DNA from 3 places in the Variovorax sp. 10L426 genome. Region 3 is predicted to be linked to each of the others. Evidence: riboswitches for the same ligand, from Rfam matches in the RefSeq annotation. Region 3 holds a riboswitch; each other region holds the start of a gene.

Region 1 (3,249 bases), on a different contig from region 3:
CCGCCTTTCCACCACACCACGGCCACACAATCGGCGAGGGGAGGGTGGACTTCGGCCAGCAGCCGCGCGAACAGGCCCGCGAACAGCGGCTCCGCGCTGGGCAGCTTGCCGATGTTGCCGGCCTTCACGAGCAGCCCGCAGACCAGGCTCCAGAGCGGAATGGCCGGCACGTTGCCGGCCCAGCTGTGGACCAGCAACTCCGGCCCGAAGGCCTTTGCCGCGCCGCCCTTTGGGCGTGGCTGGAATTCGTCCAGCAACTTGGGGTTGGCGAAATCCTCGGCGACGAAGCGATGCAGCTGCGGCGCGCGAAAGGTCTTGAAGAATGCCGTGAGGCCCAGGCGGACCATCTCGGCGTCGTAGCCGCCGACGATCGGCAACAGTTGGTCGAGCTCCCTCCGGTAGGGGTCGGCCGGGTCCAGCAGGCGGGCCATCGCGCGATCGACCACGTCCACGATCCCGGACACGGTCATGGTCTTCAGATGGCGACGGCTGGCCTGCCCGACGCGGACGGCGAGGGCGCGCATCTGATCGGGGCTCAACACGGGCACGGCGACCTCCAGTCGGGTCGGGCCCGATTCGAAGTTCAGGGCCTGCCACTGCACGTCCGCCGGCGCGAGGCCCGGCAGGTAGCCGGCGGTCGCATGCAGCGTCGTCATGCGGCCGCCCGGATGAATTCCTCCACCGCCAGCGAGCAGCCCTTGGCTTGCGCGCCCTCGGCGCGACCCAGCAGCAGGAAGCCGCCGTCCGCCGCCAAGCCCACGTCCTCGGTCAGGATGGTGGTCACCGAATTGAAATTGGCGAGATCGCAGTGGACCAGTATCCCGCGCTCGGAAGGCTCGACTTCGCGGCCTGTGAGCGGGTCGATCAGGCGAGAGCGGATCCAGTGCGGGCCGGACTTGACCGAGGGTACCGATGCATTGCCTGCATCGTAGAACTGCGTGCTCAGCTCGGTCATGCCGTACATGTTGATGCAGTCCGATCGCTCGATGCCGAGCAACGTGGACAGCTCCGTATAGAAGGTGTCGAGCGGCAGATCGCGCGACTGTCCCTTGTAGCCGCCGGTGTCCAGCACTCGGCTGCCCGCCGGCAGGCGGAACGACAGGCCGCGCTGTTTGAGCTCGTCGATCAGGTGCACGAAGCTGTAGCTTGCGCCGAGCAGCGCAAAGGGCTCGCCGCGATGCTGTGCATCCGACAGGGCCTCGCAGAGCCCCTGGAGGTCCAATCCCTGCGGGCTCATGAAGTAACGGCTCTCCGCGGTTCCGAAGGCGTCCCGTGCCAGCGCCAGATAGTGGGCGAGCGAGGAATTGGGCAGCACGGTCTCGGTGGGGAACAGGATGCCCATTTGCATCCGGCCTTGCCCCTGCATGAAGCGCTGCGAGAAGTTGCGGATCATCGAGCGGTCGTAGACCGCCAGCGTCGGATGGAAGTGACGGCCCTTGACCTCGCTGCGGGTGGTGCCGCTGGTCATGAAGACCCGATCTGTTGCGGCCGGCGGCTCGCAGCGCAGCGCCAGTTCCTTGAAGGCATCGATCGGCACTGCCGGGATGTCGCTCCAGCGCTTCACGCTTCGCAGGGTCGCGCCGCGCCGCTGGCAGAAGCGCCGGTACGGCTGGTTGTTGGCGTACTGGTAGGCGAACAGCCGTAACGCCAGACGATCGAAGTCGGCGTCGGTGCAACCGTCTTGCGCAATGAAGGCGAGGACGTCAGCGACCATTTCGTCGGCTGCCACCATGGGCGCAGGTTGTTTCGCAGAGGAGTTGTGCATGAGGCCTTCTTCGTGACCGTGAAACGGGTGCTCCGAGGGCCGCTTCGATGTCGGCAGGATTCGCCGATGATCAAAGCAACTGCTCTTCTTCCGCCGGTCCTAACCGGTTCAAGTTCGCGGGTTTGAATCTCAGCACTGTTGCGTGCACCCCGGAGCATCGCGGATTTTATCCGTATCCGCGGTTGCCGCAGCGCCGAATTCCAAACCCGCCGGAACGTCGAGCGGGGCTTGGCAGCGTTGTCAGCGCCCACGTGCGGATTCGAGGGTCGTCGTCCTTCTCGCCTTCAAAGAGGGCGGAGGGCGTCAGGCCGCTTGCCTTGAGCCCCAAGGTCGTCAGGTTGACGAGGTGCAACGGTGACGTCGCCCGCTTCGTGGTGGAGTCGCAGCAGGAGGCGGACTTCGCCATCGTGGTGGCCGATGCCTGGCAGGGGCTCGGCCTGGGACGCGAACTGATGTCGCGCCTTGTCGCCGCGGCGCGCCGATACGGTCTTCGCAAAGTGAGCGGGCATGCGCTCGCGACCAATACAGGCGTGCTGGCGCTCGCTCGGCGATTTGGATTTGCTGCACTGCGTCTGTCGGGCACCGTGACCACGCTTCGCCTGGATCTTCAGAGGACGTCATGACTTCCCAATCCACGCATATCAAGCGCTTCGAGCTGTGGTTTCGGTCTCTCTTCAACCAGGGTCGCGGGTTCGCCTTCGCGTGCGACTCGGCAGGCCGGGTGAACATGGATCAACTCTCGGAGCGCGGCCGCCGCAACTACCTGTTCGCCAAAGCGATGGTCGGCCGTGAGTTTGCGACCCCGAGCGTTCGCACGGCTCCGGTTTCTCTCCTTTCCTGACCCAGCAATTGGACGCCATCATCTTCGGAGGCGCGCCAATGCAAGGGCGGAGCGGGGCCAGAGGCCGAAGCGAACATCCGGTAACTGTGCTTCACGCTTCTGCGTGCTGACGACACGGGACCGACACAGGAGCGCTCGACGATGGAATCGCCAACCCAAGGAGACCCAGATGAAAAGCCTCGCACTCGTTCTCGCCGCATTGACCTTGTCCGGCTGCATCGTCGCGCCGTACCACAACTACCGTCCGCCGCCGCCGCGCGGCGGCGCCTACATGGACCGCGACGGCGATGGCGTGCCCAACCGGTACGATCGCCGTCCCAACAATCCGTATCGCTATTGAGCTTGGCTTGAAGTCCGGCAGACGTGCATCGCAGGGCGGCAACGTCAGCAGAGGCTACCAGCGCCTGAGATTTGAACTTCAGCAAAAAAGAGAGCCATCGGTGGGTGGTCCACCAGGATGGCTCTGGAGAGCCGCCGACCTTTGCAGAATCGGCGTACTTGCAACCTTCGTGATTTGAGCGCGACGCGCTCAAGACGTTCCCTTCGTGCTGCCGCTTCGCCTCCTGCCCGCCGATTCTCGCGCGCAGTGATTCCTCCAGGCAGACACGCGAGGCCGGGCGCATCGTGAGCGTGGCGGTAATAG
Region 2 (3,249 bases), on a different contig from region 3:
TGCGGCCGCGCTGCTCTGCATGGCGGCCCCAGCCGCGCGCGCCGAGGGCGTGTTGACGCCGTTCTCGACCGCGCCGGGTCCGCAGGCGCCCGCGCCGTGGCGCTTCACGACCTTGCCCAACAAGGCGCCGACGAAGTTCGAGATCACGCAGCTCGATGGCCAGAAGGTGCTCAAGGTCGATGCCGACAAGTCCTACGGCAACCTGGTCCATCCCACGCGGGTTCAGCTCAATGACGAGGCCACGCTCGCCTGGCGCTGGAAGGTCGAGGAATTCGTGGAAGGTGCCGATCTGCGCACCAAGGGCGGCGACGACGGCGCGGCCAAGATCTGTGTCTTCTTCGACTTCCCGTCTGACCGGCTGTCGGTGGGCGAGCGCACCAAGCTGGCGCTGGCGAAAGGCTCGACCGGCGAAGCGGTGCCCACCGAAACCCTGTGCTACGTCTGGGACGTCAAGGAAAGCAAGGGCAGCGAATTCGACAACGCCTTCACCAAGCGCATTCGCATGGACGTGATCGAATCGGGCGCGACCGACAAGGCAGGCGGCTGGCTGACCGAGCGCCGCAACCTGCAGGCCGACTACAAGCGAGCCTTCGGCGGCGAGGCGGGCGATTTGCTGCCGGACGTGGTGGGCGTCGCGATTCAAGCCGACGCGGACAACACCAAGGCTCACGGGATTTCCTATTTTTCCGACGTCGACCTGCGCGGCGCACCCGCTGCGGCGCCTGCCCCGGCCGCAGCGAAACCTGCGCAATAGCGGCCCGCCATCGATTGAGATCAACGCCATATTCCCGCCATGAACGAATTCGTCGCGCTCCTCGCCAGTCAGGGCCCCGCCCTGGTGTTCGTCGCCACCCTGGCGACGCGCCTGGGTGCGCCGGTGCCGGCGGTGCCTTTCCTGATCGTCGCCGGCGGCCTCACGGTCGGCGGGCAGGTCTCTTTCCTGGCGGTGACGGTGGCTGCAGTGCTCGGCAACATCCTGGGCGATGGCGTCTGGTTCATCGCCGGGCGGCGCTGGGGCTATCGCGTCATGCGGCTGTTGTGCCGCATTTCGCTGTCGCCTGACTCGTGCGTCAGGCAAAGCGAATCCATCATCGGTCGCTGGGGCGGCTGGTCGTTGATCGCGGCGAAGTTCGTGCCGGGGGTGTCAGTGGTTGCGCCGCCGATGGCGGGTGCGCTGGGGATGTCGAACACCCGGTTCCTGTCCTACGAGACCGTGGCCGCGTTGATCTGGACGCTGGGCTTCCTGCTGATCGGCCGCGTGTTCCACGCCGCCATCCAGGATGTGTTGTCGGTGCTTTCCAGCATCGGCGTAGCGGCGACGGTGATCTGCGCGCTGCTGCTTGCCGCATTCGTGCTGTGGCGCTATCAGAAACGTCGCATGGCCTTGCGCTCCGATGACATCGAGCGCATCGAAGTCGCGGCGCTGCGCGCGGCGCTGACGGCGGGCGCGGGGCTCACGCTGATCGACGTGCGTTCCGACGAGGCACGCGCGCTCGACGATCGCGCCATTCCCGGCGCCCTCGGCATTGCGCTCAAGCAGCTTCCGAAGCGGCTCGATGCATTCACGGACGGACGCGAGCTTGTCGTCTTCTGCGACTGCCCCGACGACGGCTCCGCCATCGCGGCAGCGCGGGTGCTGCGGACCGCCGGAATGACCCGTGTGCGCGTGCTCACTGGCGGCCTGGATGCGTGGGCAGCGCAGTCCGGCGAAGGGGCTCTGTTGGCCGATGCGCCGATGGCCGTCGTCAATCCTGCTTGATCCCCGTCCCGGGCTGGGCCTAGAATCGTCCCCGCTCCGGGGTGCACGCAGATGCGTACTGAGATGGCCAAGCGGCCGAACCCGCGAACTTGATCTGGTTCATACCAGCGTAAGAAGAGCTGCGACTCCACGGTATCCCGTCCGTCTTCCATGGACCGATACCGCCCGGAGCGATCGCGGAGCACCCGTTGTCCCACAACCAGGAGTGCCCCGCATGAATGCCGTCGACAAGTTCGCCTCCCTCCTCACGCTCACGCGTGAGCCCTTTCCTGCTTCGACCAAGAGCGTGATCACCGGCAGCCGGCCCGATCTGCGCGTGCCTGTGCGCGAAGTGCTGCTCACCAACGGCGAGCGCGTATCGCTTTACGACACTTCCGGCCCCTACACCGATCCAGCCGCCGACATCGACGTGCGACGCGGCCTTCCCGGCGTGCGTGACGCGTGGATCGCCGAACGCGGCGACACCGAAAGTTACGAAGGCCGTCTGCACCTCGCGCTCGACGACGGCGCGACCAACGCCGACCGCGATGCACAGCGCATCGCCGAACTGCGCGCCGGCGCCGCCGCACTGCAGCGCACGCCGCGCCGCGCCAAGGCGGGCGGCAACGTCACGCAGATGCACTACGCACGCCGCGGCATCGTCACGCCCGAGATGGAATACGTGGCCCTCCGCGAGAACGGCCGCCGCGAGTGGATGGCCGAATATCTCGCCGACGCCGCGCGCGAAAAGCGCCTGGCCGGCAACCCGATGGGTGCGAGCATCCCGAAGATCATCACGCCCGAGTTCGTGCGCGACGAAGTCGCACGCGGCCGCGCCATCATCCCGGCCAACATCAACCACCCCGAAGTCGAGCCGATGGCCATCGGCCGCAACTTCAAGGTCAAGATCAACGCCAACATCGGCAACTCGGCCGTGACCTCCAGCATCGAGGAAGAGGTCGAGAAGCTCGTCTGGGCCATCCGCTGGGGCGCGGACAACGTGATGGACCTTTCCACCGGCCGCAACATCCACACCACGCGCGACTGGATCGTGCGCAACAGCCCGGTCCCGATCGGCACGGTGCCCATCTACCAGGCGCTCGAGAAGGTCGGCGGCGTCGCCGAAGACCTCACCTGGGAGATCTACCGCGACACGCTCATCGAGCAGGCCGAGCAGGGTGTCGACTACTTCACCATCCATGCGGGGTTGCGCCTGCCCTTCATCCACCTCACGGCGGACCGCCGTACCGGCATCGTCTCGCGCGGCGGATCGATCATGGCCAAGTGGTGCATCGCGCACCACAAGGAAAGCTTCCTCTACACGCACTTCGAAGACATCTGCGACATCATGAAGGCCTACGACGTGAGCTTCTCGCTCGGCGACGGCCTGCGCCCGGGATGCGCATCGGATGCGAACGACGAAGCCCAGTTCGCCGAACTGCGCACGCTCGGCGAGCTCACGCAGATCGCGTGGAAGCACGACGTGCAGACCATGATCGAAGGCCCGGGCC
Region 3 (3,249 bases):
TCCCCGGCGACCAGCTCGCCTTCATCAAGCTCAATGCCGAGCTGGCCCTGGCCGATGGCTGGAAAAGCATCACCAAGCGCAAACCTGCCCTGCCTGACGCCGAAGAGTGGAAAGACAAGACCGGCAAGATCTCGGAGCTGGTGCGCTGAGCACTCAACAAGCCCCCATCGAAACAGACGCGCTGATCATCGGCGCCGGCCCGGTCGGGCTGTTCCAGGCCTTCCAACTCGGCCTGCTCGAAATCTCCTGCCACATCGTCGACGCACTGCCCCGAGCCGGCGGCCAGTGCGTCGAGCTCTATGGCGACAAGCCGATCTACGACATTCCGGGCACGCCGGTCACCACCGGGCGGGGCCTTTCGGAGTCGCTGTTGCAGCAGATCGCACCTTTCAAGCCGCAATTCCATTTTGGCGAGCAGGTTTCGACCCTCGCGCGTCAGGATGACGGTCGGTTTCTGCTGACCACGTCCCGACATACGGCATTTCTCGCCAGGACGGTCTTCATTGCCGCCGGCGTCGGCGCCTTCGTGCCCAAACGCATCGCCGTCGAAGGCATCGAACAGCTGGAAGGCACGAGGCTTTTCTACCACCCCGATGATTTCGACCGCTTTACCGGCCAGACCGTGGTGGTCAACGGCGGCGACGGTGCCGCGCTCGAGGCCGCGCTGGCGCTCACGTCGATCGCCAGGCAGGTCACGCTGCTTCATCGGCGAGACGTGTTCCAGGGCGAAGATGCCACCGTCGCGGCCTTGCGTGAACGCGTCGCGGCAGGTGCGATACGCCTCGCCATCGGCCAGCCTTCCGCGTTCGACGATGCCGGCCTGCGGATCATCACGCCGGACGCGCAGGCTCAATCCCTCCCTTTCGATGCCCTCATCGGCTGCCTCGGCATCTCGCCACGCCTCGGCGCCATCGCGGACTGGGGCCTGGAACTGGTTCGCAAGCAGTTGCCTGTCGACACCGAAAAGTACGAAACGCGCGAACGAGGCATCTTTGCGGTTGGCGACATCAACACCTATCCGGGCAAGAAGAAGCTGATCGTGTGCGGCTTTCACGAAGCGACGCTGGCTGCCTGGGGCGCGACGGCCATCGTCTTCCCGGACAAGTCGATCCCGCTGCAATACACGACGACCAGCACGCGGTTGCACACGCTGCTCGGCGTCAAGCATTGAACGGAGCCTGGTCCGTACAGCTACCATGCCCGGCATGCAGGAGTTGAACGTCGCGCTTTTTCACTGGCTGGCGGCCGGCAACACGCCTCATCCGCAGATCCTGTGGATTGCATCGCTGCTGGCCACCGGCACGGTCTGGTTGTGTGTGGCCCTGATCGCCTGGGCCGCGTGGCGGCAACCGTCGCAGTGGAAATACCTCGTTGCAACTCTGGTTGCGGCCCTCGCGGCCTCGATGCTGGCGCATGCCGTGGCCAGCGCCATCAACATGCCCCGGCCTTTCATTGCGGGCTTGAGCCCGGCCTACATCGAGCACGGCGCCCGTGGCTCGATGCCGAGTACGCATGCGACGGTCATGTTTACTGTCGGGTTGATCCTCTGTCTGCGGCCGGGACTGCGCATCGTAGGGCTTGCCATCCTCCTGATCGGGTTTGTCACGGGCTGGGCGCGCATTTATGTGGGTGTGCATTTTCCGTTGGACATCCTCGGGGGATTCGTTTTGGCCATGGCGATCGCCGCGGTGTTCTGGGCGCTGGTGAAGCTGTCCCATCGTTTCACCGATCCGTCACACAGTTCTACAATCCGACCTGCTTCGCCAGATTGAAGCAACGCTAGGGGTGCCGGTTCGCCGTTTCGGTGTGCCGGCTGAGAGAGTCCCTTTGAACCTGACTGAGGTAATCCTCGCGCAGGGAAGCTGGTCCGGCGGCCGCCACGTTTTCTCGCGTGACGGTCTTGCCGCCGTGGCCTCGCCCACCTGCCAAACAATTTGCATTGGAGCAAATGGATGGCAAACACAAGCAACGAGCAGACGCCGGCTGGCGCCAATGAGGCGCTGACGCCGCTGCGCGAATCCGGACGCGTCTTCCGGTGGCACGACCATATGGCGCTGTGGTTCAGCCTCGGCGTCGGTCTGCTGGTCATGCAGATCGGGGCCTACCTGGTGCCTGCGGTCGGCACGAAGGATGCGGCCATCGCGATCGTGCTGGGCTCTTGCATTGGCGCGGGACTGCTGGCATGGACCGCACGCGTCGGCTGCGAAAGCGGGCTCGCCAGCGCGGGCCTGATGCACGCGACCTACGGCAGCGCGTTTGCCCGCCTGCCCGTCGTGTTGAACATCGTGCAGCTGATCGGTTGGACCACCTTCGAAGTCGTGATCATGCGTGAAGGCACGCAAGCCATCGGCAGGCAGGCGTTCGGCTGGTCGCTCGACGGCCAGTTCGGCTCTGTGGTCACGACGCTGGTCTGGGGCGCCGTGCTGCTGGCACTGCTGTCGGGTTCGATGGTCAAGCTCGTGCGGCGCTTCGTGAGTCGCTTCGGGTTGCCGCTGGTCGTGCTGTCGCTGGTGTGGCTGAGCTGGCAGTTCGCCACGCGCATTCATGCGAAGGGACTGGAATCGTTCTGGACGCGTCCGGGTGACGGCAGCATGAGCATGTTCGGCGCGCTCGACCTCGTCATTGCCATGCCGGTCTCGTGGCTCCCGCTGGTGGCCGACTATGCGCGTCACGGCAAGCGCAGCACGGGCGGCCTGGGCGGCGCATTCGGCGGCACCTGGTTCGGCTACGCGGTCGCCAACATCTGGTGCTATGCGCTGGGCGTGATGGTCGTGAGCGTGGCAGAGCCCGGCACGGACATGCTCGCCGCATTGCTGCTGGCGCAGGGCGGGCTGGTTGCGCTGGGCCTGATCCTGGTCGACGAGCTCGACAACGCCTATGGCGACGTCTACTCGGGCTCCGTCTCGGCCCACAGCCTGATGCCGCGCTGGAGCATTCGTCGCTGGGGATTGCTGCTCGCCGCAGTCTGCATCGCCTTCGCCCTGGTCTTGCCAATGCACTCGCTCGAACCGTTCCTGTTGCTGCTGAGCTCGGTGTTCGTGCCGCTCTACGGCGTGATTCTCGGGCGGCTCGGCATGGGCACGGTCTTGGAGTCAGTGGGAACGCGACGCGTGGACTGGGCCGCAGCCGCGATCTGGATCGCCGGCATCGTGGTCTATCACGCCTGCGCCGCCTGGGCGCCGCAATGGGGATCTGCGCTGCCGACCTTGGCGATCACTTTCGTGCTTGCGTGGATCACGCGGCCCGCGC

The links. Region 3 has a riboswitch for thiamine pyrophosphate ahead of AC1DHL_RS09280 (purine-cytosine permease family protein). Riboswitches for the same ligand answer to the same signal wherever they lie in the genome.
Region 1: it holds a riboswitch for thiamine pyrophosphate, as region 3 does, so the genes downstream of both, AC1DHL_RS23945 (LuxE/PaaK family acyltransferase) here and AC1DHL_RS09280 (purine-cytosine permease family protein) in region 3, are expected to answer to the same signal.
Region 2: it holds a riboswitch for thiamine pyrophosphate, as region 3 does, so the genes downstream of both, thiC (phosphomethylpyrimidine synthase ThiC) here and AC1DHL_RS09280 (purine-cytosine permease family protein) in region 3, are expected to answer to the same signal.

The regions. Positions count from the first base shown of each region.
Region 1 is NZ_JBFTJF010000018.1:116,118-119,366, reverse strand. It holds gene AC1DHL_RS23950 (acyl-CoA reductase) at 1-656, opposite strand, end outside; gene AC1DHL_RS23945 (LuxE/PaaK family acyltransferase) at 653-1,765, opposite strand; TPP riboswitch at 1,834-1,927, opposite strand; gene AC1DHL_RS23940 (N-acetyltransferase family protein) at 2,083-2,388, shown strand; gene AC1DHL_RS23935 (hypothetical protein) at 2,385-2,606, shown strand; gene AC1DHL_RS23930 (hypothetical protein) at 2,776-2,946, shown strand; gene AC1DHL_RS23925 (aldo/keto reductase) at 3,231-3,249, shown strand, end outside.
Region 2 is NZ_JBFTJF010000007.1:273,805-277,053, reverse strand. It holds gene AC1DHL_RS13015 (DUF3047 domain-containing protein) at 1-754, shown strand, start outside; gene AC1DHL_RS13010 (VTT domain-containing protein) at 794-1,759, shown strand; TPP riboswitch at 1,787-1,892, shown strand; gene thiC (phosphomethylpyrimidine synthase ThiC) at 1,974-3,249, shown strand, end outside.
Region 3 is NZ_JBFTJF010000005.1:161,059-164,307, reverse strand. It holds gene fdxA (ferredoxin FdxA) at 1-149, shown strand, start outside; gene AC1DHL_RS09290 (NAD(P)/FAD-dependent oxidoreductase) at 107-1,171, shown strand; gene AC1DHL_RS09285 (phosphatase PAP2 family protein) at 1,206-1,772, shown strand; TPP riboswitch at 1,772-1,877, shown strand; gene AC1DHL_RS09280 (purine-cytosine permease family protein) at 1,953-3,249, shown strand, end outside; gene thiD (bifunctional hydroxymethylpyrimidine kinase/phosphomethylpyrimidine kinase) at 3,235-3,249, opposite strand, start outside.